Regions from separate parts of the Weissella koreensis KACC 15510 genome, predicted to be linked through region 2. Evidence: predicted binding sites of a transcription regulator. Region 2 holds the regulator's gene; the other holds the start of a gene.

Region 1 (15,351 bases), 710 kb from region 2:
TTAGATCCTCGTTTAGCGGGTTCAGAAATCTTACTTGCTGCAGATGTTACTAATCCTTTAATTGGGGACAATGGTGCTTCTGCGGTCTTTGGTCCACAAAAAGGCGCCACACCAGCGATGGTTGCTCAATTGGATGAAGCGTTGAAAAACTATGCTCATATTTTAGAAATGAAACTTCAAATTAAGATAGCTAATGTGGCAGGGGCTGGAGCTGCTGGGGGATTAGGAGCTGGCTTCTTGGCCTTTACCCCAGCTCAAATTCGTTCCGGAATTGATTTAGTAATTGATGCCGTGGATTTGGCGAATAAGGCTCAAGGTGCCGACTATGCTTTTGTGGGTGAAGGATCAATTGATTTCCAGACACAGTTTGGTAAAGCACCAATGGGCGCCACAAAGGTGGTGAAAAAAGTAGCACCTGAGGCCAAAGTCATTGGTTTAGCTGGTTTTGTTGGTCAGGGGAGTGAGGCGTTGTATGATTTGGGAATGGATGCCATTTTCAGTATTGTACCGGGGGCTGTTCCGCTTGAATCAGCTTTAGCAGAGAGTGTTAAAAATTTGGAGCGAACGGCTGAAAATATCGCTCGTTTGATTAAATAAAGATTAATGAAACGGAATTGCTTAGCTAGGATTTCGTTTTTTATTTTGTGGCAAAGGTTCAAGTATAATATTTCGTAAGTGAAATTTTCTCAACAGCGGTAAGCTACTTTTACATTGAAGGCTTTTGATAACGATTAACAGCTTTTGATAAAGCAAAATAAAAAACATCTACCAGATTGAATTAACCAGTAGATGCTTTGTTTTAAATTTATTTATGATTTTAATGGAATTGCATCCCACCATCGACAATAATAGTTTGACCAGTGATGTAATCTGAATCCGGTCCAGATAAGAATGAAACAACATTTGCTACATCTGAAGGCTCTGATAAGCGCTTCAATGCGATATCTTTAGCGAATTGCTGCATTCCCCACTCATCATCTTTACCTGCATTTTGGCCAACTGCGTGAGCAATGTCAAACATCATAGGCGTTTTAACAATTCCAGGAGCGTAGGCGTTGACAGTAATGTGTTCCTCTGCCAAATCACGAGCAGTTACTTGAGTGATACCTCGAACCGCAAACTTAGTTCCAGAATAAAGGGCCAATTCAGGATTACCAACAACTCCAGCTTGTGAAGTAGCATTGATAATCTTTCCACCATGGCCTAGTTCTTTAAAAGCCTGATGTGCGGCTTGAGTTCCCCAGAGGACGCCACCAACGTTGACGCCATAAACTTGCTTGAATTGTTCCTCAGTAATCGTATCAATTGGAGTAGTAGGTCCTAAACCGGCGTTATTTACCAAAACATTTAAATCACCAAATTTTTCAACCGTATCCTTGATTGCTCTAAACATGTCATCACGTTTAGAAACATCGGCTTGAAGCGCAATGGCGTTTTCCCCAAGCTCGTTTTCCGCTGTTTGAGCTGCATCAATTTTATAATCAACCAAGGCGACTTTAAAGTCATCTTGATAGAGACGTTTTGCAATAGCAAGTCCAATTCCTTGGGCCGCACCAGTAACAATCGCAACTTTTGACATAAAAATACACTCCTTTACTATATGAAAGATCCGTAACTTATGAACACCTATAATTTTACGCTTGTTTTGATAAATATACCAATAATTAGTCACATAACATAAATGGTAAGTAGTTATAACGGATTTAGATATATTGTTATACTTTTCACTTTGTTATAAAATACTCAGAGTATAATTTATGATTAAAGGTAAAATATTATGTTAGATCATGACTCATTAGAAAAGAGGATAGGTGCATGACACAGTTAACAGAAATTTTAGGAATTAAATATCCACTAATTCAAGGATCAATGGCTCGAATTTCTACACATGAATTAGTGATTGCCGTTGCCAATGCTGGTGGCCTGGGAGTTTTAACTTCAGTGGGGATGAATCCTGAAGGTTTACGGTCTGAAATCCGCCAGATTAAGGCTGAAACCGATCAACCTTTTGCGGTGAATTTGATGTTAATGATGGACAATATTACTGATTTAGTTAAGGTCATTATTGAAGAAAAAGTTCCAATTGTCATGACTGGGGCTGGGACTCCAAAACTTTATATGCCAGCATTATTGGCCGCAGGTATTAAAGTGATCCCTGTCATTCCATCAGTTAAAGTAGCACAAAAGATGGAAGCACTTGGTGCGGTGGCAGTTGTAGCTGAAGGTATGGAATCTGGTGGACACATTGGATCTACTACCACTATGGCTTTGGTCCCTCAAGTAGCTTCAGCGGTAAAAATTCCAGTGATTGCAGCAGGTGGAATTGGGGACGGTCGTGGTGTAGCTGCTGCATTTGCTCTTGGTGCACAGGGAGTGCAAGTTGGAACACTTTTCTTAACGGCGGATGAAACACCGATTTCGGAGGCTTTCAAGTTGGCAATCATTAACGCCAATGATACATCAACGACAGTGACGGGCCAACGAGCGGGGGCTCCCGTTCGATCGTTAAAAAATCCGATGATTGAAAAATATATAGCTCTAGAGGCAGATGGAGCCACGTGGGATGAATTAGAAAAATTAGTTTTACATTCTTTATCTAAAGCGGCTTTTGATGGTGATATGGAAAATGGTTCGATTATGGCTGGTGAAATTGCGGGGTTAATTAAAACACGCCGGCCAGTGAAACAAATTATTGAAGATTTGTTTCAAGAGGCCCATCGAGTTATCCAAAATTTAGAAAGGAACTAGATCATTTTGTTTAGTTTTTTAATGAAAGCAAGCTTTAAAATTATGCTAAAATATAGACTAGATTAGGGGTAATAAATCAATGAATAAAATATTAAAAGCACAATTTTTTGTAGATGATCTTTCAGAAGATCAGAAAAACGTTATTACAAATATTAATGATTATATTAAGCAAGGATTGGATCAGAATTTACATTCAGTCGCTGTAATTCAAGGTGCTGCAGGAACTGGAAAGTCTGTAGTCTTGATGGAACTTGTTCGTCAGTATATGACGGATCAGCGTTATAAGACTGCTTTAGTAGTTAATCATCCGGAATTGTATAAAGCTTATCAGGATTTGGGTGAATCAATTCCAAATATGAATGTCAAATCAATTCGGCGGCCAACCGCATTGATTAATGATGCCCAAAAAAATCATAAAAAATATGACATCATTTTTGTGGATGAAGCACATCTACTATATTCAAAATCAGAACCATATGCTCATTATCGAGGTGAGAACCAATTAACTGATTTAATGAATTTAGCGAAGGTTGTCGTTGTTGTGTACGATTTTGCTCAAGTTTTCCAATCAAAAATGTATTGGGATCAAGAACTATTATTTAAAACGATTGGTAACCATCCATATAAGATGTTTGATATGAATTTTCAATACAGAATGGTAGCGAGTGATAAACAAGTTGCCTGGATGGATGATTTAACGGCTCAAAAGCCACTAACATCATTTCCTAATAATAGTGATTTTGAATTTAAAATGTTCAACACCGCTGGTGGACTATTTGAAGAAATCAAAAGTAAGAATAAAGAAGTTGGGATGAGTCGAGTAGTTGCAACTTCAGGCTTTCCACGTATTGATGGACGACACAATGTTGAGATGGATACCTTTAGTTTGCCTTGGGACGAGTGGGATCCTCAACGAACACATTGGGCCAAACGCGAAGGTTCAATCACACAAGTAGGGACTATTTATACCTTACAAGGCTTTGATTTGAATTATGTTGGTATGATTATTGGACCTTCCTTTGGTTATGATCCTGAGACTGATTCAATGACGATTATCCCAGAGAAATATTCACATAAGGAAATCTTTAAGAAGCGCAAAGATCGCCAATTTAGTAAGGAAGAGTATCAAGACTTTATTGCAAATGTCTTGAACGTTTTGATGAAACGTGGAAAATATGGCCTTTATTTGACGGCTTATGATGATGATCTACGCGCTCGCTTGATGGAGCTTAATCAAGGCGAAAGTTAATTTTAGAATAGCTTTGATGGACATCTAAAAATAATTATGGTTGATGCTAACATCCAATAGTTAAGAGCTCTTAAATTAGGGGCTCTTTTTTGTTAGATTAAATCAATCTGATCAATAAAAAAAGACTAGGATGTTTCCTAGCCTTTAAAATTGCAATGAGATACCTAGATTCAATTTTGAGAATTATTATTAGTTATTTTCAGTGAGACCTAATAATTTTTGACAATCTTCACACAGACCAATAAATTCCAAACTGGTTTGCTCAATTAAAAAATTGCTAGCTTCATGAGCTAGATTGGGGAAACTATGCAGATCAATATTAGAACCGTCAACAATTTTACCGCAATTTCGACATAAAACATGGTAGTGAGGGTGACCAAAATAATCATAATGCTTTCTACCATCTTGATTATTATCAATTACATAAACTAATTTGCTACTGATTAATATCTCTAAAGTGTTATAAACAGTGGTTAAATTCATTTTTAAGCTTTTAGCAATTATATCTGCGCTGGGATGAATTCGATGATGAATGAGATAATCCAAAATATTCAGACGTTGGGTTGTTTTTTTTATTCCTTGGTTTTGTAAAACTGTTAAGGCGTGCTCTAATTCACTCATGAGTAAAACCGTTCCTCCTTGGATTAAACGAACGCTACTTCAGACAGATTACATCTAAGCAGGTCGGGGATTTTTACACTTATTAATAATAAGCTAATTATACCATGCTCAAACGAGCGAGGGTGGTGATTACGCTTGTATAGTTTCGTTAAGCTATAAATATTTTATTTCTATAATTAAATCTAAACAATTGATAGTTGCAAATTACTTTGACACAAATAGTAGTGCGTGATATAGTAATTTATATAGTGAGGTAATGTTAAATGGAGAATGAGTTATCAAAAGATTTAATTCGTGGTCATACTGATGCGATCGTTTTAAATCGTTTACAACAAGGTGATTCTTATGGTTATCGGATAGCCCACGATATTGCCGAACTAACTAATCAAGAATATGTATTAAATGAAGCAACTCTCTATTCGGTTTTTCGTCGATTAGGTAAGGCTGGGCTGGTTGATAGCTATTATGGAAATGAGACTCAGGGCGCCCGACGAAAGTACTATACTTTAACGGATGCTGGCAAAGATCGATTAAAAGCTGAGAAAACGGCGTGGGCGTTTGCTAAAAAAACGATTGATGAATTAATGGGGGAAAGCCTATGAATCAAGAATTAGAACAAAAGATTAATGGGATTTTTGCTGATTATGAAATGATTTTACCTTTACAAGAATTTAAACAAGAAGTCTTGGCTGATGCTAATGAAGCTTTAAGAGATTACCGGATTGCTCACCCACAAATTGCAGAAGATAAAGCAATTGAACATGTGATGCAGGATTTGGGTGACTTGACGCCAATCATTGAAATGATTAATGGTGAACAAAATAAAAATCTCCCTAGTGTTTTAAAAACTGGTAATGAATATGAAGAAATTAATGTCAATGTATTCGCAGGGCAGGTTTTTATTGTCGCAGGGCAAGGGTCGACTCCTAAGGTAGAACAAGTTTTTAATCATGAACATCCTGAGTTAGCCGTAAAAATTGATGATCGTCTAAAGAGTTATAATATAACTACACCTCGTTTATCAGGGTGGGGACTGTTTAGTATTTTTAAGGAAACAACGCGTAGTCGCTTTAGGAATGTAATCAAAATTGAATTACCCATGGCTTATCAAGGTGACCTAAATTTGAAACTCAATGCTGGTGAAGTTTTTATCACTGATCTAGCCTTAGAACAACATTTAAATTTGACGGTTTCAGCCGGCGTGTTACATGTGAATCGTGTACATAGTCAAGATGTACGGCTGGATCTGCGTGCAGGAAAAGCTAATTTAAAAGATGTCACTGTTAATAAGATTTTGCAAGGATCAGTGTCGGCTGGTGAATTAACTTTGCGTCAGGTTTATGCCGATTTCAAAATGAATATTGCTGCAGGAAATGTCAATGGTGTTGATGTTAGTGGTAGTGGAGACTTTGATGTGAATGCTGGGAACCTATCCTTAGAATGGGATCAAGTTTTAGATGATCTTGATTTTGGAACTGCTTTGGGAAATATTAATGTTCGCTTTAAGCCGGAAACCAGTTATTATTTGAATGGGCATACCACAATGGGGTCTATTCGAATTTTACGAGATCATCAAGTTCAAATGGGCTCAGATAATTTAAAAGCCCAAGTTGGTGAAAAACCAACCTTTAATGTGATTGCCCAAACCTCGTTTGGCAATATTGTCATCAAATAAAAAGGAGCATGGAGTATGAAACAAAGAATTTATCGTTCAAATCAAGACCGAGTTTTAGCTGGAATATTGGGGGGTGTAGCTGAGTACTTTGGCTGGAACCCTCAAATTTTACGAATTATCTACTTGCTGTTGATAATTTTCACGGGATTCTTCCCATTTGGGATTTTATACCTATTGCTTTTGTTAGTAATTCCTCAATCCCCTTATCAAAATTAATTTGATATGTACGAATGTATAAAATAAATAAAGAGGTCAAGAATATGTCTTGGCCTCTTTTTGTTTTTTTAATTAATAAGCTTTCTTCATTACAAAATAAAATTAGCTTAACGCCGACGAATCTTTGTTTGATAATTATTTTTAAATTGAGGGTTGAAGGCAGGATTGAATGATCTTTGATGATAGTTTAATTTGAATTTTTGTGGCAAGCTCAAAGGAAGAATTGTTTGTTGATAACGGTCTAAAAAGGCAGTCAATAAAACCAAGAGCGCTTGATCGGATGTTTGGTGGATATCCATTTGTAGTTGCTTTTTATTATTTAAATATCCATGTAATAAGAGTTTTTTACCATGGAAAATAAAATATTCTCGTTTTTTAGGATGAGCTAAAACAATCCAATTAATTCGTTGAATATATATAATTTCATGCATTGGTAATGCTAAACCAAATGAACCAATTTTTTTCTGACCAGCCTGAATTTTAAAGCGTGGGATTATTCCGGTAGACGCTTGTTTAATCTCCGCTAGAAACATGTTTTTATTATCATTAATTTGAAGTTGATAATAATATTTATGAAGTTGTCCGCGTAAAAAATAAAATATTTGACCAGTTTGATCAGTGACCCAACTAGAACCATATTGTTGAGTAGCTTGAGTTTGATGTAAAATTAGATGAATCATATATGCCCCCCCTTTGGAGATAGAAAGCGAGATTAAAATGTCAAATTTAGATGCCCTACAAAGAACCGATTGGTGGGAACCTTTAAATCAAAAACTAGATCTTAAATATTGGGCGGATTTGGATGCCTTTATTGAAGAGGTTTATAAGAATGAGACCGTTTATCCAGCCTGAGATCAAATTTTTAATGCTTTTACCCTGACTTCCTTAGCCAATACTAAAGTGATTCTTATCGGTCAAGACCCTTATCCAAATGCAGGTCAAGCTATGGGTCTTAGTTTTTCGGTTCCCGCTGAGCAAGGCTTACCGAAATCATTGATTAATATTTATAAAGAATTAACAAATGATTTATCACAACCAGCCCCGAAGAATGGTGATTTAACGGCTTGGGCTAAGCAAGGGGTTCTGCTTTTAAATACGATTTTAACAGTTCCTGCTGGAAAACGAAATGGGCATGCAAATTTAATTTGGGAACGGTTAACTAATGCAGTGATTACTGTGATTAATGAAAGAAATCAGCCGTTAGTGTATTTATTGTGGGGTAAGCAGGCCGCTCAAAAAGTAGATTTCATTAATAATTCGAACCATTTAATTTTAACGGCACCGCATCCAAGCCCATTATCCGCTTATCGGGGCTTCTTTGGTAGCCGACCATTTTCACAAATCAATCGATATTTGATTGATCATCAGACGCAACCTATTGATTGGAGCCAACAAACTATGCATTAAAAACTTGGTGCAAAGTTTCACTTGTCAAAACACTTCATTATTTGCGATAATAGGAATGTAAACGTGCTCATCACAATTTATAGATAATGTTAAATAAAAAGGAGTCAATCATGGAACTTTTTGAACAATTAGCTGATAAGGTACGAGATCAACATCAAACTTTAGTTTTCCCTGAGGGAGAGGATGTTCGCATTCAAGGTGCTGCTGTTCGACTTTTGGCTGATCATTTGGTTCAACCAATTTTATTGGGAAATCGCAAAGAAATTGAGACAGTTGCGCAAGCCGAGAAATTTGATTTAACAGGGATTGAGATTATTGATCCTGCTGAATATCCAGAGGCTGAGCACGAAGCAATGGTAAATGCTTTAGTTGAACGTCGAAATGGTAAAACTGATGCAGCTACTGCAACAAAATGGTTGAAGGACGTTAATTATTTTGGAACTATGTTGGTCTATTTGCATAAGGCCGACGGAATGGTTTCAGGAGCCGCACATCCAACAGGTGATACGGTTCGACCAGCATTGCAAATCATTAAAACTATGCCTGGTTCAAAGCGTATTTCTGGCTCATTTGTAATGCAAAAGGGTGACGAACGTTACATTTTCGCTGATGCAGCCATCAATATTGACTTAGATGCGCAAACTATGGCCGAGATTGCAATTCAATCTGCTCGAACAGCTCAAGTCTTTGGGATTGACCCTAAGGTAGCTATGTTATCATTTTCAACAAAGGGTTCAGCTGCAGCACCACAAGTTAATAAAGTGGTAGAAGCCACTGAAATTGCACATTCAATGGATCCCGATTTAGCTTTAGATGGAGAATTACAATTTGATGCAGCCTTCGTTGAGAGCGTGGCTGCTTCGAAAGCACCTGATTCAAAGGTAGCTGGGCATGCTAATGTCTTTGTATTCCCTGATTTACAATCAGGAAATATTGGTTACAAAATTGCTCAACGCTTGGGTGGATTTGAAGCTGTTGGGCCTATCTTGCAAGGCTTGGCTGCTCCTGTTTCTGATCTCTCACGAGGAGCTAATGAAGAAGATGTTTATAAGACGGCTATTATTACAGCCGCACAAGCTGTTGAAAATCGTTAGGCTTTAGTTGAACAAAAGATAAACTATTAGAACGATTTGATTCAAGCGTCTATAAAGACTGGGATTTTTTATTCCAGCCTTTTTTAATACCAATGCAAAGACTTGGTTGCATCAAGTTTTTGGCTGGGAGCAGACCAATATCTTTAAAAATGATATAATTACCATTATGAAAAGAATTGTAAAAACGGTTGAAGAGACCCAAGCATTGGCTGGAGAACTAGCTAAAAAAATTAAAGCAGGAACCATTATTCTATTGAAAGGTGATTTAGGAGCGGGTAAAACAACTTTTACCCAAGGATTTGCGCGTGCTCTCGGAATTAAGCGCCCTTTAAAAAGCCCGACTTTTACCTTAGTACGTGAATATGAGACTGTTGAATTTCCACTCTATCATTTTGACGTTTATCGGTTAGGTGAAGAGGGTGGGGCGGATGAATTAGGATTGGAAGAATATTTCCGCCCAGACAGTGTCGTTTTGATTGAATGGGCAGAATACATTCAAGACCTTTTGCCCGAGGACGTAATTCAAGTTGAACTAAAAAGGTTGACTGATGATGAAAGCGGAGATCTACGAAACGTTGAGATTAGTAGTCCTAATTCACGATTAGCAGCCATGATTCAAGACATGGAAGATTAAAATGGAATTATATATTCGTGGGGCACAACCAGAGGATGCTCAAGCAATTATTGATTTATTATTGAAATTACAAGAAGAGTCAACCACTTTTGAGGTGATTGAACATTTAGATACTGTTAGTCCTGATCAATTGGCAAATAGTTTGTCGGAAATTCAAGTTTCCACGGATGCATTAATGTTGGTAGTTGTTGATGAACAAGATCATTTATATGGTATTTTAACAGCCTTACCAAATAAAGAATTAACTACTGAAATCGGAGTTGCAATTTTAAATCAAGTTCAAGGTTTAGGCCTTGGAAAAGCATTAATGGAAACAGTCTTAGACTGGTTCTTTAATTTTAGTTCTAGTCAACAACTTTTCTTGTCTGTTCAGGTGCAAAATTCACGGGCGCGTCATCTCTATGAGAAAATGAATTTTAAATACATCGAAGATTCTAATCAAAAGATTGTGAATGCGCATGGTGAATTAGTAGAAACTATTGATATGATTTTAGAAGGAAAATAATTATGAATTTTATTGCCATGGATTTTGAAACGGCAAATGCCAAAAGATATAGTGCCGTGTCAATTGCGGTGGTGGTAGTCCGTGATGATCAAGTTGTGAATGAGTTTTATTCTTTACTAAAACCACCGACTGATTTTAGTCAGCAAAACATTAACATCCATGGGATTCATCCGCAAGATGTAGCAGATGCTCCTCAATTCCCATTAGTGTGGCAGAAAATACAGCAATTTTATACTGGTGAACAATTAGTAGTTGCCCATAACGCGGCGTTTGATAACAGTGTTTTAAAAGCAACTTTGGAATATTATCACTTACCTACACCACATTATTTGTCACTTGATACGGTTAAAACGTCACGTCGGTTGTACCCACAACTAACTAATCATAAATTAAATACTGTGGCCGAAGCATTGGAAATTCCATTGCATCACCATCACCACGCCTTAGACGATACTTTGGCGGCAGCACAAATCTTATTGAAACAATCTCAAGAATTTGGGGTTGATCCACTTAAGAGTTTAGTAAAAGTAATTTAGGAGGACAAGATATGAGTGTTAATTTACAAGCTAAGTTTCCTGGATTTGATATTAAAAGCCAAGAAAAGCTAGCTAACTATACGAACACCCAAGTTGGAGGACCCGCTGAGTGGGCGTTTTGGCCCCATCATGTTCAAGAATTAATGAATGTCTTGGAATTTGCCCATAGTGAAAATTTGCCCATCACGGTTCTAGGCAATGCCTCTAATTTAGTAATTGGGGATGCTGGCTTAAAAGGAATTGTCATTTTTTTAAGTCATTTGAATAAAATTGAGGTAACTGATCAATTGATTAAAGCCGGAGCAGGAGCGGCCCTTATTGATGTTACTCAGGCTGCCTTAGAGGCCAATTTGTCCGGAATCGAGTGGGCCGCTGGCATTCCGGGTTCTGTCGGCGGGGCAGTTTACATGAACGCTGGAGCTTATGGTGGCGAGTCAGCTGATTGGATTAGTTCGATTACTGTCCTAACTCCCGACAATGAAATTAAAGTTTATCAACAAGCTGAACTTGAATTTGGTTATCGACATAGCCTGGTTCAAAGAACAGGGGATGTGATCCTAGATGCAACTTTCCAATTAAAGCCAGGCGAATTTAAGTCGATTGAGATGTTGATGGAAGATTTCAATACAAGACGTGCCTTGCGGCAACCCTTAGAATATCCCTCATGTGGGTCAACTTTTAAGCGCCCTGAAGGATACTATGCGGGACGTTTAATTATGGATGCTGGATTACAAGGCTTTACCATTGGTGGAGCGCAAGTTTCAACCAAACATGCTGGGTTCATTGTTAATGTCAATCAAGCAACGGCAGATGACTATATTGGGGTTATCCGCCACGTTCAAGAGGTAGTAGCACAAAAATTTGAAGTGCAACTTGAAACTGAAGTTCGAATCTTAAACTGAGCATAGTATTTTTCACACCATACTAGAAAGGAGCTGCCATGGAATTAATTGAAACTGGAGTTGCCTTACTGGGAATTGTCTTAATAAGTAACCTAATTTCACATCTTTTACCTAAATTACCAGTTAGTTTAATTGAAATTGCCTTGGGGTTAATTGTTGCAGTAGGTTTCAATGTACAAATTAACTTAGATACTAGTTGGTTTTTGTTATTATTCATTGCACCATTATTGTATTCTGATGCTTGGCGGTTTCCAAAACGAGAACTATGGGCCTTAAGAGGACCGATTTTTGGAAATGCCATTATCTTAGTGATCTTAACAACGGTGTTGGGTGGGTTCTTGATTTACACGTTTGTACCGGAATTATCCTTACCGGTTTCTTTTGCCTTAGCGGCAATCTTGTCACCTACGGATCCAGTTGCGGTTCAAGCCATTGCTAAAAGCGTGAAGTTACCTAGCAAAATTTTACATTTGGTTTCTGGAGAAAGTTTAATTAATGATGCAAGTGGGTTGGTTGCCTTTAAATTTGCTTTAGCAGCAGCGGTAACTGGAACGTTCTCACCTTGGCAAGCGACCACGGAGTTTTTATATACGGCTTTAGTGGGGGCTTTGATTGGGGCGATTATTATATCGTTAATTAATTTGATTTTAGATTTTATTGGTAGTCGTGGCATTCACGATGTCGTCTTCGTCGTTGTACTTCAACTATTTAGTCCTTTTATAATTTATTTGATTGCGGAACATTTCCATACTTCTGGTGTTATTGCGGTAGTAGTGGGCGCTGTTATTTCAAATTTGCATACCAAGAATAATGTAAATTATACCGGTGAATTACACGTAGTTGGTTTACAAACTTGGGATGTCTTAGGTTATTTATTTAATGGAGCAATCTTTGTGCTCCTTGGAGTTGAATTACCAGTTGCAATGAGTGACTTTGCTGATAATACAGGAAGGCTTGCACTTCCCATGGTATTTTTGTATGCAGTATTAACTTGGCTCATTATTTTTGGAATTCGAGTTATATGGACCTATGGAAATCAGTATTGGCGATTTTACCGACATAAAGAAGAATCACCAACATGGAAGACGGCAGTTATTTCAGGATTAAGTGGGGTTCGTGGGGCCGTTACAATGGCTGGTATTTTATCAGTTCCGCTTGTCTTATCGGACGGTCACACTCCGTTCCCAGCTCGGGGATTAATGCTGTTTATTTCTGCAACGGTTATTATTATTTCATTGTTAGCGGCGATTATATTGCTACCGTTGGTTTCAAGACCAACTCAAAAACAAGCTAAAAAAGCTAAAAAAGTCGCTCAACACATGTCTGAACCACGTGCGCAGGTTTATATCTTGCAGTCGGCGATGCGTATGCTGGAACAACAATATCGTGAAGAAAACGCAGCATTAATATATGAAATTGTTTTGAATTATCAACATCAAATTCGCCAATTACAGTTGGAAAACATGAACAGTGAAGCCTTAAATCCAATTTTGGAATCAGAAGTTCGTTTGCGAAAAATTGCCTTAGAAGCTGAATTAACTCCTTTGAAACAGTTATTGAAGGCACATACCATTTCGGAGTTTGTCTACAATAATGAGATTCAACGGATTGAACGTTTGGAAAATAATTTAAATTATATTGTGCAAAAGCCAGGTCAAGTTCAATACTTACAACGAATTAAATATTGGTCTCGAATGGCTTGGCGTGCAATCAAAATTTGGTTGACGAATGAAGAAAATCAACAAATTCGCGATGAAGCTGATTTAGCACGAACTGCGAGTTGCGAAGCTGCGATTAAGGCTTTAGAAATACAACTCGAAACAATGAATGATAGACAGATGAAACGTGAATATCAAACGGCACATAACTTAATTATTTCATATCGTAATCGAATTAGAAAAGCTCGTCAGTCAACGGAACAACTGGAAAAAAGTGAACAATTGATGCGTTTGAATTTGGAATTAGCTGGTTTAAAGGCACAAAGAGAAGCCATCCAACATCTCTTTGCGGCACACTTTATTTCATTGGAAACGGATGTTAAGTTACGTCAAGGTGTTAACTATTCTGAGACCGCACTACTTATGAATGAAACAAGATAGGGGGAATTTTGCATGAATTGGGTGGCATCTTTAACGAGTATTAATTTTGTCCGCGTAATTGATATTATTTTAGTTTGGTTTATTATTTATCAATTGATGCGGTTAATGCAAGGAACTAAAGCTATTACATTGATCCGTGGAGTCGCCATTGTAATCGTGGTTAAATTAGTGGCTGTTTATGTTGGCTTGACGGTGATTTCATGGTTAACTGACCAATTAATCAATTGGGGAGTCATCATGTTAGTCATTGTCTTCCAACCTGAAATTCGACGAGGCTTGGAACATTTAGGACGATCACAAATTTTTAAGAAACAAAATCATCAAGTTGGGGAAAAATTAGTTGAACAACTTGATGAAGCTGTACAATATATGGCAAAACGTAAGATTGGTGCTTTAATTACCATTGAAATGGAAACGGGACTGGAGGAATACATCGAAACTGGAATCAAAATTGATGCCTCTGTTTCAGGTGCATTGTTGATTAATACCTTCATTCCCAATACTCCTCTACATGATGGAGCCGTGATTATTAAAGACGAACGGCTAGCGGTTGCAGCAGCGTACTTACCATTGTCAGATAATACGACCATTCCTAAGTCATTAGGAACTAGGCATCGTGCTGGTGTAGGTATCTCTGAAGTGACCGATGCATTAACGATCATTGTTTCTGAAGAGACGGGGGGGATTACATTAACGCGTAATTCAGAGTTGATGCAAGATCTAACGCACGATGATTTTATTAAATACTTAACGGTAAATTTGGTAAATCAAGAAGGTAAGAAAGATTGGATCAAAAATCTCTTTTTCATGAATTGGTTTAAAAGAGGGGAGAATTAAGATGTTTAAAATGACTTTTAGTAAGATTGTATATCTAATTCTTTCCCTATTAATGGCCGTTTTGTTAGCTATTTATGTAGATGGTACAACCCTGAGTCGGTCATCGGCGGTGCAAAAACAGAATTCGACGGGGTTAGTCGGGTTGGGATTGCAGAAAACTGATACATCAACGATGCCTATACAAATTTCGGGAATTAGCACAGATAATTATATTGTGACGGGCTTGCCTGAAACAGTGGACGTGAAAATTACTGGCCCATCTGCTTTAGTTACAGCAGCTATGAATACGAAAAATTTTCAGGTCTATGCAAACTTAAAAGGCCTTTCAGAAGGTAGTCATCAAATTTCGTTGAATGTTAGCGGATTGAATCATGAATTAACATATAAATTGAATGAGAAAACGTTTAATATAAATATTGCTAAACGTGCAACTCAGAACTTTAAAGTACAAACTGTCTATAATAAAGAGGCTATTGCAGATGGGTATCAAGTTGGTGATGTGACATCAAGCGTTACTACGGCCCAAATTGTTGGTTCACAAACTGCAGTTGCTTCGGTCAATCGAGTTGTGGCTAGTGTGCAACTTAATCGCAACACTAAGGAAAGTACTAATAAAGAGGTTGCCTTACAAGCAGTAGATGTTAACGGAAATGCGGTCAATGTGACTATCTCTCCAGCAACTGCAGTTGTTAGCATTCCCGTTAAAGCAGGGACAGGGACGAAAGATGTTCCCATAAAAATTGAGACTAAAAATGGGGATGCCAGTCAGTTTGATATCACTGCTGATATTAATTCTTTGAAGCTTTCTGGTGATGCTGAAAAGTTAGC
Region 2 (15,351 bases):
ACGCAGAGACAGTCAAAATGGTGGACTATTCCTTATTGAGAACGACGAGGAACGAACCAGCGTATTAAAAGTTTCAAGTAGTCAAATAACTAGTGAGGTCTTAATTCAAAACGCCTTAACCCAGATTGATTTAAATAGTTGGGAGTTTAAGTGATGATAATGTTTGATATTAGTAAACGCACTTCAGAAGAACGGACAGAAGACATCATAAGAGGTCAAGTTATGACTATTAAGAACCAATCACGGCGCATTGATGACTTAGAAAACTATAAGAAGAAAGCTGATGAAGTTATCGCTAACCTACAAGCTGAAAAAAATATTCTTAAACACGAAAACAATGGACTTAAAACCGCCCTTAAATTCCAAATGACTGGAGATAAATAACATGATCGATATTAATACCCTATCTGATAAATTCATGACTGAATTAATTAAAAATACAACTGTTATAGAACAATCTAATTTATCCGATAAAGATAAAGTTACGGCATTTAAGACACTTATCAATCAATTAAACGAATTATATTAAGGAACTAGTCAAATGAAAAACATAGATAACGCTGAACAAATTCTAACCGCTTTGGCAATTATAGATTTAATTAAAATTCAAAACGATATTTTCGCTAATTCAGACGGAAAAGATATTAATTACGATATGAAACAAATTGAACGGTTAACTATGCCTATGAGACTTTTATCTGATCATCTAACAACACAATTAGAACGTTACCCTGAAAATATTAAGCCTGAATACTAAGGAGATACTAAAATGAAGCAATATGATTTAAGTACATTACAAACCAATGTGACCATGGTAGAACAAGTTAACAGTATTATATTTTCACTAATTGGTAACTATCCTATGCCTAAACAAATTTCATCTAATCCCACCTATGAAGAGCTTAGTACGGTCAATGAATTAATTAAAGTAGTTGCTGACGTTCGAGAACTTGCTTCTGTTGCTAATGTTTTATCTTCTCGAAATATGTATGAAATTATTAATTTACCTATGACTTTAATTGATCCAGAGGACTAGCCATGACAGAAAATACAGCGACATCCCCTATTAATGACGAACTAATAAACGGTTTGATTGCCGGAGGTCTAACACAAGATGAAGCTAAAGAAATGTTAGGGCTTGAAAATAAACTTAGTCAATCCCAAAAAGACGCAGTTAAGCAACGCCTTAGCAATGAAGAACGGGAAAGAAAAAAAGATAATTTTGATCCTACCCGAGCCTTAGATATTCAAATACAAGATCCAGAGAAAACAGCCGATACGATCTTGGCCAACATGTTTTTAAAAATGTACCAAATCGCAGACGCTGAACAAGTAATTACATTTTTAGAACCATTGGGAGTTACAACCGAGCGTAAAATATCAGCGGTTGAGAAAATTGTGGCCAAGAAAATTAAATCTATGAATGGACGCAGTAAATTGAACCCAAAAGGCTATATTAACCTAGGTAATCCCAAAGGTATTAATAACGTTGTCTTTGACGTTGCCAGAGGAACTATCAGACCAAAGCAAGAACCTCATGAAGCAATTTATACTCGTGTCACTACTCCATACGATCCAAAAGCCACTGCCCCAAAGTTTCAAAAACTATTCTTAAATCATGCAACAAACGGCGAAGCATTTACCAAACTATTTAAATACATCGCTTACGGTATCTATACCCGTGGTGTTATGAAAGATGTTTATATTATTCAAGGTTCGGGTGGGGATGGTAAAACGCAATTCTTAGAAGCCATTACTAATGCCCTAGGATCATACGCCAATACATCTATGACCAGAGCTGATTTAAGCCCTAAAAGTAAAGATATGAACCGTGTAGGGTTTGGTCAATCTAGCGGGGCATTAATTAATATTATTGATGAAACCGAAGAAGGACTTATTCTAGACGGAGAAACTCTTAAACGCTTTTATAGTGGTAAGAACAGCCCTATCTCATTAGAGAAGAAGGGAGCTTCTAAGCCAGTAGCTATTCAAATCAATGGTGGTTTAATAATTGCAACTAATAACCTACCTACTACTAACGAAGCAGCAACTAAGAACCGAATATCATTAGTTGAAGTTGAAACCATACAAGAAAAGATTGAGCTAGTTAAACTAACCGCTATTATGCAAGATGAGGCTAGTGGTATACTAAACTTATTACTTGATGAGGTAACCAATATCGCTAATAACGGATACGATCTACCTAAAGGCGATAAAGAACTCTTTGCTATCAGAAGCGCAGAGATAAACCCAGAAGTCGAGAAAGGTAAAGACATTGAATATTACATCAAACAACGCTATATTGTTACTGATGACATAACAGATACTATTGATGTAACTTACTTAAATGATTCTATTAAGCGTTACGCCAAAGAGAACAGCGGGCAGTTAAAAATAACTAATAAAGATATTCAAAAAGCATTAAAAGGCTTAGGTGTAAATAAAAATAATGACACCTTTAAATATCGTAAAATTAAAGAAATTCCATTGATTTAAGTGAACCAAAACGAACCACCAAAGAACCACTAAACGAACCACCCTACACCGTTGTCCCCCAACGTCTGAACCAATAAAACCCATATAAATTAAAAGTAGTATATAAACACTATACCTATATAGGGGCTTTTTTCAAAAAGTAGCTTTTTTGGTTCACATACTGATGTATAGCTATTCGTAGCGGTTCAAAAAGTAGTTCCGGACTAGTTCATTTATGAGAATTGTGCATATTATGCAAAATATACGCATAAACGATAATATTAAATATTGATTGAATTTAAAGCAATAAAAGACTAATTATTAACCAAACGAGTACGACTGATAATTCAGTCTATCTCGATACATAGAATAAATTACGACCTTACTAAACTTACCTGAAAACTTGACATAACTTGACATAAAAACCTAATAAAACCTAATATTAAATTTATAAAAAGTGTGCACACAAAACTAAAAAGGTATGCACACAAAAAGTTACAAATTCAATGTAACTAAATTCAAAAAGGTTGCAAGGTTACACCAAAAGGTTGCAACATAATATAAAAGTGTTGAAGTGGTATTTATAGCTACCTCATCCCCTCTGTTAAGCCTATTGGATTGCGACTATCAGACTAATAACAGCCGATATTTACGCACACAAATGTTAGTATTTGTTAGTCTAAAATGTTGGTAAATGTTGGTATTAAATGCTAACATTTGCTAACATCGTTGCAACCAAAATGTTGACATTTGTTGACATCAAATATGCATAAAAAAGCCGTTATACATTCAGCAATAAAGTTGAACATATAACGGTTTTAATTTGAAGTAATATAAGCCCATTTAAGACGTTTTACGTTGATTGAATATGTTTAAAGTCGCAATTAGTTTTAAACTATCACAGGTTAGTTATAATTTAATTATGACCCCCGCCCATACTGTTGATTAAGAGAAACGATGTATTTTTGTCGTTGCTTTTACCATTAACAGAAAAGCCTTTTTTATGCAATAAACTAGAAAAACAATAACTATTAAAAAGTATCGCTTTAGCAATTTGCTATACTTTTTTAAATAATGGCTTCATTATTATTGGTGCGACGATTGTTGAAATAATTACTGCAACTATAAATTCTGACGATATATCATCATTAATAATTTTCGAAGATATTCCTATCTGAATAATGACCAAAGCCATCTCTCCTCTGGATATCATCCCAGATCCAATTGCGTTTGCCATATTAGTATCAAGTCCTGACAGTCTAGCACCTACGTAAGAACCATAGAATTTAGTAATTACAGCTAGTAAACTAAATAATACAATGGCAGGTAGTTTGTTATTTAAATCTTGCACTGCCACCTCCAGACCAATTGATCCAAAAAATACTGGATAAAAAAAATAATTTCCGGATTTTGTGCTCAAAAAACCCAATCTTTCGGCAAAATCGTACTTTCTCAAAATCAAACCTAATGCAAAAGCGAATAAGGGTAGTAAATTATTGATACCTAGTGTCCCGCCACCAACAAATATTGAAAACAATGTTACCGCTACTAAAGCTATAATATCATCCAAAACAGCGGCTGAAAGAATTATTGCACCAATTTTAGTAGCTAATTTTTTTTGTTCAGCCAACACTGCTAGCGTAATAGAAATTGACGTAGCTGAAAAAACAACACCAGCAAAAATTGATGCCTGAACACTATACCCAAATAATAAAAATGTAATTGGAAAAGCTATCAAGGGAAATAATACCCCCGCCACGGCGATCGTGGAAGAAGCTTTAATATATTTTTTCATCTCTTTTAAATCTGATTCAAGTCCTGAATTAAGCATTAATAGAAATACACCTACCTCCGCAATTAAGTGAATTAAATTACTTGGGTGTACTATATTTAAAAAACTTGTTCCCAAAAATATCCCAGATAATAATTGTCCAACTACTTCAGATAGTCCAAAGCGTTTGCCTATTTTACCCAGAGCAATCGTAACAATAGTCAATAAAAATAATAATAAATATTCCATTATACCTCCTAAAATTAAAAAAGCTTCAAAAAAGGTTAGTTCCCCGACTAACAATTCTTGAAGCTTACGCTCAACCGTTTAAGATATAATTGTATCATAATCTCAGTCCTAATTACACGATTTAAGAAAATAGATTTAATCTACAGTACTATATTTGCGAGGTATCACTTATGGCATTCTCAACAACTTTATACGATTATTTTGGCGGACGCTTAGCAATTGAGTTTAAGTTATGTAACATGATATTAGATAGTGACTTTAGTACGCCAAAGTTAAATACAGACCAAATTGACATATATACGCAGGTAAGGGACTTAGTAGAACATCAGACCAATCATATTGAAACCACCTTTAGCACGCTCACAGACGACGAGCAGGACATACTAAATCAAAGCTACGGTAAGGATAAGCTAACCGCCAATACACTTGCTAGAATCTACAAGACAACGCCTAATCACATTAACAAAATACGTCAAAAATTCACCCAACGTTATAAAAAGACTGGTGGGGATGTGCGAAATCATCATGACTTATTAAAGATAGCTGTAGAAATTAATAAAGCAGTCGCAAAGTAGAAATAAGATAAAACGATCTAGTTATAGTCTAGGTCGTTTTTTTGATGAGGGAATGATCCTATTCAATTAATTATGGATAATATCAGAGACACATACGACTTTAGAATATAACACTCTCCCCCCGCATATTTTCATATTAAAGGAGCGCACACAGTTCATGATCTTATAGAAATATCTAATTTTTGAAAACTTTTATATAGGGTGGCTTAATGGATATAAAGATTAATTTAAAGCTATTCGTAATTAAAACAATCTATTTTTAGCCGTCGTTTTAGACCACAAATAACTAAAAAACGCCCGTTTTGGACGTTTATTTTTTTGCATAAATTCAATTGTATCAATGATTTAACAACGTTACCCCCACCCTACACGTTTTTAGCATATTTTAGACAGTCGAGACATTTTACCTCGGTGTCCCAAATTCATTGAATTGTTATTTTTTATAATGGGGGGGTATTTTAAAAAGACGGTATTATTTATTAATTTATTACAACATAAGCGGGGGGAATTAAAAAAGCTTAGTAAATTCAGTACTAAACTTCTAAATAATTCTTATTCTGTAGTATCTGATGATTTCCAATAAAACATTGGTACCTTTTCATTAGCGTAATCCCAGTCATACTTTAAAAGGACTGATACGACATCAAGTAAATCTTTCATACTAATATTGTCATCCGATACTTTAGTGGCTACATATAAATCAATTGCTGAAATTCTGCCATATTTCATAGTTTCTGTTTGTTGATTTTCTGGTTTAAATTTAGGTTCACACCAAAAACAAGATCCTATGTAGCCTATTGTTTTACCTTCATTATCTACTTCCTTTTTAGGGTTCATCCAAAAACGAGGTTTAATTATCTCTTTTTCTGCATTTTTAAAACTTAGTTTTTTATTAACATAAACAAATCTGATGGCTTCTGGACTTACACTTCCACGTAATAATCTTCTTAATTCTATTTTACCTTTCGATTTATCCAAATCACTACTAATCCATGATTTTAAGTCTTGACGCCATTTTGTTTCATCTCTTATACCATTACCCTTTACGTTGAACAAAGGAAACAATGTAATTAGTAAAGTAACTAATGAAGACATAATATTTTTTATTCCGTCTGAATTTGATTTATTTGATAAGTAAATATAAATAACTACCACAAGTGCAATGCCGGTTATAAAATACATTATTCCTCTGGCTATTCTTCTTTTGTGCGGAAATTTAATCCATATTTGATATGATCCCATAATTATATATTGCAAAATAATAGTAATCATTAATATCCATTTTAAAACATCCATACCCATCCTCCTAATTGTTGTATACTACTCCTTAAAAAATCGCTTCAACAATTAAGTCAAAGCGAACATGCCAGCGGGCAAATCTATAATTTTTAAGCACGTAATTAAGCACAAATTCCACGCAGATTATACGTAAAAAAGCACGAATTAAGTTATACCTAATTATAGCTATCGTTAGTTTAACCGTTTATATAACTAGCTTTTTAGTATCTATTTGTGCCTATTATTAGGTTAAACAGAAACTTTGCTTAAGTCTGATAAACCATCACCTGAACTACCAAATTAATCAGAACGATGCTCTTTTAACCATTGATCCACTTTTCTTAGATCAAAGCCTCGTCGATACATTCCTGCCTTAACCTTACTTTGATAATCCCAACCAGTAAGATGTTGATATTTTTGAGCTGTTTTTTCCATCATTCGCTCAAAATTTTCTTGAGCCTGTTCTTCATCGACGGGAGTCTCGGCATGATAATCTTGTAACGCTTGTTTGATTTGACGTTGATCAAATCCGTTTTGATACAGCTTTTGCGTCACTTTTTGATCTGCCATAAAAGCTGATTCACGGCGATATTTTTGAAATAAAGGATCTATTAATTCAGATAACTTCTCCCTTTGTAGCGTTTCATCATATTCAACCAGTAAATCTTCAATTATAAATTGATCAATCCCATATTTTTTTAAATTAAATTTAATAGCCCGTGGACCTAATTTTCCGCGTCGAATCTGACTTTGAACATATTCATTCGCAAATTGTTGATCATCAATAATATCCAATTGTTCTAAACGTTCAATTGCTTGTTCAATTACTGAAACAGGAAAATCAGCCTGCTGTAATTTTGTTCGAACTTGTTGCTTGGAATGCAGACTATTAGCAGCATAAGTCAGAGCCTTTTGGTAAGCCTTTTGATTATATTCAGCTTCAATAATTGTAGCCTTTAATTCATCATCAACTTTGGTCCCCTTGAACAAATTAAATTGTATTAAAATTTTTTCTGCCACAGCAAAAGCAAACTCATCATCTAAATAGATATTATAACGTTGGTTCTTTTTTGTCTGAGTGACACGTGTTACTTCAGCCATTTAAAACTTCCTTTTTATGCTTGAAAGGTTTCTAAATCCATGGATGCCTGAGTCCACTCTTCTTCAAGTTGATTTAATTTTTGTTGTAAAGCTTCTATTTGTTGTGTTAATTCGGTCAATTTACCCAAATCTGAACCATTAGCAGGATCATTCAATTCTGTTTCTAATGGCTCCATCTGCTCCATAATTTCTTCCATTGCTGCTTCAGCTTTGGATACGGCGCGTTCTTTTTTACGAAGCTCTTTTTGCTGTTCACGCGTAGCTTGGTATGTTGGTGTCGCATCATCACTAACCTGTTCGGCAGTCACTTCATTTTCGAGCGCCATTTGGGCATCTCTTTGTTCAATTTTTTCTAAATAATAATCATAATCACCGTCAAAGAATTGCGTTCCATTTGCAGATAATTCAACAACTTCAGTTGCAACCTCATTAATAAAATAACGATCATGTGACACAAAGAAAATGGTCCCATTATACTCATTTAAAGCTGTTTCTAAGACTTCACGTGAATCAATATCTAAATGATTGGTCGGCTCGTCTAAAATCAAGAAATTATCTTCATTCATCGAAAGCACGGTTAGTAATAACCGTGCTTTTTCGCCACCAGAAAGTGCTGTGACTTTTTTATCAACATCTTCCCCCGTAAACATGAAAGATCCTAAAATAGATCGTACATCTTTTTCCGGTAATTTAGGATGTAAATCCCAAACAGAGTTTAATACTGTCTTCTTTGGATCTAACGTTGCTTGCTCTTGATCATAATAACCAACTGTAACATTAGCACCCAGTTTAAACGTTCCCGCTAATGGTGCTAATTTACCTAAGATCGTTTTGATTAAAGTAGATTTACCAACCCCGTTTGGTCCAACTAAAGCCACGGCATGTTGTTTATTGACCGCTAAATTCACATTTTGGGATAGTACCTTATCTGCTTGATAACCCAAGCTCAGTCCTTCAACTTGAAGGACCTCATTCCCTGAACTTTGAGCAGCTTGAAAAGTAATATGTGCTACCCCTGATTCATTTTTAGGTGCATCCAAAACTTCCATCTTTTCAAGTTGTTTACGTCGAGATTGAGCTCGTTTTGTGGTTGAAGCTCGCACAATGTTACGATTAACAAAGTCTTCTAATTTAGCAATTTCACTTTGTTGCCGATCAAACGCCTTTTGCTCTGCTGTAATCTTCGCAATCTTTTGCTCCATATAGCGGCTATAGTTTCCTTGGTAATGATCCAAAACTCCAGAATGTACCTCATAAACTTCATTTACTACTCGATCTAAGAAGTAACGATCATGCGAAACAATTAGCAGTGCTCCTTGATAATTTTGTAAATATTTTTCTAACCATGCCAAAGTCTGCATATCCAAGTGATTGGTTGGTTCATCCAGTACCAAAAGATCTGGTTTCTCTAATAATTGCTTTGCGATCGCTAAACGAGTTCGTTGACCACCGGAAAGATCAGAAATTTTTTGTGAATAAAACGACTCGTCAAACCCAAATCCATGTAAAACGCCACGAATAGTTGCTTCATATCCGTAACCATTTAAAGCTTCAAAATCATGCTGAATTTGATCATATTCAGTAAGTAGACTTTGATAAGATTCACTTTCATAATCAGTCGTATTAGCAATTTTTGATTCCATTTGATGCATCTGTTGTTCTAATGTTTGCACCTTTTTAAAACTGGCTAACATTTCATCATACACACTTAAAGTTGAGTCCATCCCTGAATTTTGGGCTAAATAAGCTAGCTTTAATCCTTTTTTAGAAGAAACAACCCCTTCATCTGGTGATTCCTGACCAATTAAAATTTTTAGTAATGTAGATTTTCCTGCCCCATTTCGTCCGACCAAACCAATTCGGGATCGATCTTGAATCTGCAGCGAAAAGTGTTCAAAAAAAGTCACGCCATTGAAGCGTCGACTGACATCATTTGCTTGTAAAATTATCATTTTTAACTCCATTTAATAAAAGAGGCTGAGACAAAAATCGTCTGAGCCTCATTTTATATTTTTTTTAGTTACTTATATCATTATCGATAAAATAAAGTAACGTTTGCAACTCATTCGTTAAGTCCACGTTTTGAACATGCACCTTCCGAGAAACATTTAACCGCATTGGTGTAAAATTCAAAATACCTTTGATACCACTTGCTTCCAAGCGGGTTGCAATTGTCTGAGCCGCATCAGCCGGCACTGTCAACATTGCTACATCAATCCTTTGTTCCTCAATTTGTTCTTCTAATTCATCCATTGAGAATACTGGAACGCCACTTTGAATTGTATTAATTAATTCCGGCTTAACTTCAAAAACAGCAGATACTCGCACATTAGAAGTTTTTTGAAATTTAAAATTCAACAAAGCATGTCCCAAATTTCCCAAACCAATCAAAGCAACTGAAGCCAAATTATCTTGATTTAATTCTCCAGCAAAAAATTCAATTAATTCAGCGACATCATAACCATAGCCACGCTTACCTAATGCTCCAAAACACGAAAAATCACGACGAATGGTCGCAGCATCAATTTTAACAATTTCAGCCAAATCAACGGAAGAAATCTTAGTTTTTCCTTCATCTAGTAATAACTTGAGATAACGATAATAAATGGGCAACCGTTTAGCAGTTGCACGAGGAATTTTTTGTTCTGTCATGTTAACTCACCTTAATCTTATATAATTTAGTTAATATATAATTAGTGTAGCACATCCCCATAACTTTGTGAAACAAAAAACAATTATTTTTTTAAAAGTTCTTGTAATTCATTTAATAACATCAACGCTTGGAAAGGCGTTGAATTTGCCAAATCGGCATTTTTAACCCGTTCAACGACTTTATTTTGTTCATCATTGTCAGGTAATGTATCAAATAATGACATTTGTGTTTTAGAGTCTGCAACATCAGTTAATTTCACAAGCTCAGGAATTTTAGTTTGCTCAGGTGTTTCCAATTGATTTAAAATCACTGTTGCTCGTTCAATCAATGTCTGAGGCAGACCTGCTAATTTCGCAACGTTAATTCCATAAGACTGATCAGCTGGTCCCGCTAAAACTTTGTGTGAGAAAATCAATTCTCCATTTTCTTCATGCGCACCCACATGTACATTGAACAGTTGTGGTAGTTCTTGATCCAAACTAGTCAATTCATGATAGTGGGTTGAAAATAGCGTTTTAGCATGTACATTTTGATGAATATGCTCAATAATAGCTTGCGCTAGGGCCATTCCATCAAAGGTAGCCGTTCCTCGTCCTAATTCATCAAATAGAATTAAAGAATTTTTAGTTGCATTTTGTAACGCCGTATTTGCTTCCGACATTTCTACCATAAAGGTTGAATTTCCCGAAATTAAATCATCAGCTGCCCCAATTCTAGTAAAAATTTGATCAAAAATTGGTAAATCAGCACTTTGCGCAGGTACAAACGAGCCAATTTGAGCCATAATCACGGTTAAGGCCAATTGACGCATATAAGTTGATTTACCAGACATATTGGGTCCAGTAATCAGCATGATTTCTTGATTTTGATCCATCATAATATCATTGGCAACATAACTTTGATGCCCCAAAACTTTTTCAACAACGGGATGGCGTCCACCAACAATTTCTAAATGTTGTTTTTGATTAAGTCGTGGTCTCGTAAATTGATTTTTTTGTGCAACATCAGCTAGTGAAGTCAAAACATCTAACGTTGCGATTTGTTTAGCCAACCGTTGTAATCGTTTAATATTAAGCTTAATCTGTTCGCGTACTTGAGTAAATAATTGATATTCTAATTGGCTAGATTTCTCTTCCGCTTCTAAAATTTTTTGCTCATGTTCTTTCAATTCAGGGGTAATAAAACGTTCGGCATTAACTAAAGTTTGTTTTCGTGTATACCGATTATCATCTAATTTATCAATGTTCGCTCTAGTAACTTCAATATAATAACCAAAAACTTTATTAAAACCGATTTTCAAACTATTAATCCCAGTCGCTTCACGTTCGGTAGCTTCTAATTCAGCCAGCCATTGCTTTCCATTGTGCATGACATCTTGGTAAGCATCGAGCTGATCGTTATAACCTGCCTTTATCAACCCACCATCAGTAACTGACAATGGTGGGGCCTCAATAATGGCCGTTGAGATCAACGCTTCAAGATCCGTAACTGGGTCAATTTGACTGATTAACCCTCCAAAAACGGCAGGATCTAAATCTTCCAATAATTCCAAAATAGTAGGAATTTGACGTAAGGAATTACGAATCTGCAATAAATCACGGCCGTTTGCGCTACCGTATGCGACCCGACCAACCAGACGTTCTAAGTCATAAACACTTTTTAACGCACTTTGCAAATCATTCTCAATCAAAAAATTCTGCATGAATTGTTCAATTTTGTCATATCGACTCATTAAATTTTGTTGATCAATTAACGGTTGCTCAATCCATTGTTTTAATAGCCGTCCACCCATGGCAGTTTTAGTTTCATCCAAAAGCCACAACAATGTACCACTTCTTTGCTGTGTGCGTAAATTAACCGTTAATTCCAAATTAGCTCGTGAATTCCGGTCCATTTTTAAATATTGAGCAACTTCGTAAGCACGAGCTGGTTGAAGATGATCTAATGCTCGTTTTTGTGTCGTATGCAAATATGTGATTAAAATTTGGGCTGCCGTTAAACTAAGATCTGATAAATCCTGCACTAAATTTGCTTGATTATCTGGTACCGTCTCTAATGCTTGCGTTGAAACCATAATACCCAAATTCGTCAAAGAAGCGGTTAAATCTGCTGGCAAAATCTTATCAATAACAATTTCTTTCGCCGCTAAACGGGCGAGTTCATTCAGGACGGCAGTCGTTGAAATTAAATCAGTAGCTGCCATTTCACCTGTTGATAAATCAGTGTAAGCAAATCCATAATGATTAGCATCTTCGGACGTAATTCCCACTAAATAATTATTATCTTTAACAGACTCTCCATTCACGTTCATCCGCGTTCCAGGTGTAATCAATTGAACAACTTCACGTTTGACCATCCCATCGGCTTGACTTGGATCTTCCATTTGTTCCACTACAGCTACTTTGTAACCTTTATCCACTAAAATATCTATATAATTTTGAGCAGCATGATGAGGAACCCCTGCCATTGGGACTGGATTAGGTGAATTTTTATTTCGTTGAGTTAAAGTAAGTTCCAAGATTTGGGACCCCAAAATGGCATCCTCATTAAACAATTCATAAAAATCGCCTAAACGATAAAATAAAAAGGCATCGTGATACTGTGATTTAATTTCATTATATTGTTGCATCATCGGCGTTTCTTTACTTTTAACCATTTAAATCTCCTTGGTCCTTAATTATTGGTCTATTTTTTATTTATCTTTATCTTCAGATAATAAGTCAGCTAAACCGGCCAAAGGCGTATTAGTAGCTTGTTCTTCGCCATTTTCTTGTTCGGCTAAGTAATCATCTTCTGATATAACTTCCCATCCATCCCCAGTTGGCATAGCTTCTTCTTCTTCACCTTCTGCCAAGATTTGCAATGGGATTTGTAAGAAAATGTATTGTGCTAAGACTTCATTAAAATCAATAACATCATCTTTCACTAAAATAACAGATTCTTCAATCTCATACCGATCTGCATGTTCAGTTTCGCGAATGTAAACTTCGTCGATCATAAAGTCCAAAGGAAATTCTACTGGGCGAGCTGAACGAGTTGAAGGTGTTGTAAGTTGTCCTGTAACATGTGCATGGATAATAACATCATCGCGTTCCATACGTGCCCAACCTTGTACTTGAACAGGCTCCAAACTCAAAATAACATCCCCAAACATTTCTTTGGTCATGGCTTCTAAGTTTAATTCTTCTTGAAACTCCATTGGTTCTTGTTTATATTTTAATAACTCACTAAAATTCCATTTCATCTTCTTACTCCCTCTTCATTTTAAATTATTGTTTTCGATACGGTTGACGTTTAGTATCTTGTGGTTTTTCATCAGAATTACTTCGCAACATATTATATAAACGACCAGCTCTAAAATCTAGTTTTAAGAGACCCTTTAAATTATTTTGATCAACCTTACCAATAATCGGCAAAGTGAAATTTTTACGCCCATGTTTTAGCCATAACTGTCCGTTAGCATTAAAAGCCAAGGGTCGAATATAAGGTTGTTTCAAAGCAACCTTCATTTCAATTTCACTCACATTTAACAATAAGTATAAAATGCTCCGTTGCAGCCGACTATAGGTATATCGTTTACTTTTAAATTGTTGCATAAAGACATTCCAATCGATTTGCTTCGACTCAGCATTCTTTTCAACCGTTTCTAGAAGACGATATGCTAATCCATCATTTAACTGATAAATAGACTCCAATTGTTCTACCGGTGTCGTTAAGACTTTATAATGAAGTAAATCCCACATATTTGGTTCATAATCTAAAAATGGTGCCTCCATTAGTAATTGTTGCGTGCCCGTCGGCAATTGTTGGCTTAATTTTTCTTTGGGTAACCCATTCTTTAAAACATGTCGAATTCCTGAGGCACTCGCAAAGTCTTCGTCAGAAATTTGTGTAGCATGATATCCACTCCCCTGACGCTGTAATGGCATCAAGGCAACCTGATCTTGCGCGTCCAATTCAAGCACTGCTAATGCATAACTTAATCCCAATAAATAATTAGGTTCATTGATCGTGACGCCTAACTTATCCATTAAAACTGTATTAAAATTACTTGCATAAGTTGTCTGATAATTGTGAAATTCATCAGAATGAGTAGTTACATCCCGAACTGTTCGCGCTAATTTCATAAAATCCCATTGAGCGTGCTCTGCTCCAAAAACAATTGTGTCAACTCCTGCAGCTAACAAGATTTGAACTGCACCTTTAGCAAAAAAAGGACCTGGTTGAATTGAAAAAGCCACCGGCAATTCAATAACCAAATCCACTCCATTTTGAACCGCCGCCTGCGCTCGTTTCCATTTATCATACATCGCAGGAACCCCGCGCTGTACAAAATTTCCACTCATTACAGCAATTGCTGTTTCAGCCCCACTCATCGCCTTTGCTTGTTCGAGGTGGTATTCATGACCAGCATGAAAAGGATTATATTCGGTAATTAATCCAACTGCTCGCATCAGCTATCCTTTCTTATTTGCACTAAAAAACCAACGTGGTGTTTTTTCATCAGGCTTTGTTTGACGACCAAAATCACCAGTAACTTTAATATTTTCAAATCCCGCTTGTTCCAGGGCTTGAATATATTTTTTCAATTCATAAGTTTTTTCCGTATGAATTTCTGTTAATTGCTTATATCCGTCAATTTTCTCATCATATACAAAGAAAATTAATTCGTGCTCCACCGTATGTTCTTCACCTTCAACACCATATGAATTCCAAAGAAAAGCCGTTTCATCATCATGAAAATTATACATATATCCTGGATAATATTCATCGGTTTGATATGGTGAAATGACATCAAATAAGAACTGTCCACCGTTTTCTAAATGGTTAGCTACTTGTTCAAATGCCATTTTAGTTTCTGCTAAACTACCAAGATAATTAAATGAGTCAGCAAATGAAGTAATCGTTTGAAAATGATTTGGATAATCAGACCATTCTCGCATATCCCCTTGAATCAAGGGTAAATCCACTTCAGCCGCTTGCGCATTTTCCTGAGCTAAAGATAACATTTCAGTGGATAAATCAAAAACCGTCACATCATGGCCAGCTTTTATTAAGCGAATTGCTAAGCGCCCAGCACCACCAGCTAGTTCTAAAATCTTACCTTGCGGATTTTGAATATTTTTTTGTGCATACTGAAACCAGTCATCATAAGCTTCATCATCAAATAATTCATCATATAACTTTGCAAAGGTTTGATAATTTTCCATTAAAAGTCTTCCTCAATGATCCAGTCTGTGATATCAATC

The links. The regulator Rex, encoded in region 2, represses fermentation and respiration genes when NADH is low (regulators of the CRP and FNR family bind a similar motif). The targets are predictions, from matches to a motif close to TTGTGAANTANTTCACAA.
Region 1: WKK_RS02015 (nitronate monooxygenase) is a predicted target of Rex. The motif match lies at 1,713-1,730, and genes of this name have one in related genera.

The regions. Positions count from the first base shown of each region.
Region 1 is NC_015759.1:400,448-415,798, reverse strand. Features, by position in the region: gene WKK_RS02025 (glycerate kinase family protein) at 1-597, shown strand, start outside; gene WKK_RS02020 ((S)-acetoin forming diacetyl reductase) at 818-1,579, opposite strand; gene WKK_RS02015 (nitronate monooxygenase) at 1,816-2,748, shown strand; gene WKK_RS02010 (DUF2075 domain-containing protein) at 2,828-3,997, shown strand; gene WKK_RS02005 (Fur family transcriptional regulator) at 4,187-4,618, opposite strand; gene WKK_RS02000 (PadR family transcriptional regulator) at 4,882-5,220, shown strand; gene WKK_RS01995 (DUF4097 family beta strand repeat-containing protein) at 5,217-6,293, shown strand; gene WKK_RS01990 (PspC domain-containing protein) at 6,309-6,509, shown strand; gene WKK_RS01985 (LURP-one-related/scramblase family protein) at 6,617-7,189, opposite strand; gene WKK_RS07300 (hypothetical protein) at 7,227-7,361, shown strand; gene WKK_RS01980 (uracil-DNA glycosylase) at 7,368-7,916, shown strand; gene pta (phosphate acetyltransferase) at 8,027-9,010, shown strand; gene tsaE (tRNA (adenosine(37)-N6)-threonylcarbamoyltransferase complex ATPase subunit type 1 TsaE) at 9,177-9,644, shown strand; gene WKK_RS01965 (GNAT family N-acetyltransferase) at 9,646-10,149, shown strand; gene WKK_RS01960 (3'-5' exonuclease) at 10,152-10,685, shown strand; gene murB (UDP-N-acetylmuramate dehydrogenase) at 10,697-11,587, shown strand; gene WKK_RS01950 (Na+/H+ antiporter) at 11,626-13,686, shown strand; gene cdaA (diadenylate cyclase CdaA) at 13,699-14,523, shown strand; gene WKK_RS01940 (CdaR family protein) at 14,525-15,351, shown strand, end outside.
Region 2 is NC_015759.1:1,114,529-1,129,879, reverse strand. Features, by position in the region: gene WKK_RS05445 (hypothetical protein) at 1-154, shown strand, start outside; gene WKK_RS05440 (hypothetical protein) at 154-384, shown strand; gene WKK_RS07215 (hypothetical protein) at 386-529, shown strand; gene WKK_RS05435 (hypothetical protein) at 542-757, shown strand; gene WKK_RS05430 (hypothetical protein) at 770-1,036, shown strand; gene WKK_RS05425 (DUF5906 domain-containing protein) at 1,039-2,496, shown strand; gene WKK_RS05420 (cation:proton antiporter) at 3,533-4,495, opposite strand; gene WKK_RS05415 (hypothetical protein) at 4,666-5,070, shown strand; gene WKK_RS05410 (hypothetical protein) at 5,623-6,366, opposite strand; gene WKK_RS05405 (RecX family transcriptional regulator) at 6,649-7,449, opposite strand; gene WKK_RS05400 (ABC-F family ATP-binding cassette domain-containing protein) at 7,464-9,401, opposite strand; gene WKK_RS05395 (redox-sensing transcriptional repressor Rex) at 9,466-10,101, opposite strand; gene mutS (DNA mismatch repair protein MutS) at 10,185-12,758, opposite strand; gene WKK_RS05385 (YceD family protein) at 12,795-13,346, opposite strand; gene WKK_RS05380 (nucleotidyltransferase) at 13,372-14,556, opposite strand; gene WKK_RS05375 (class I SAM-dependent DNA methyltransferase) at 14,560-15,312, opposite strand; gene rsfS (ribosome silencing factor) at 15,312-15,351, opposite strand, start outside.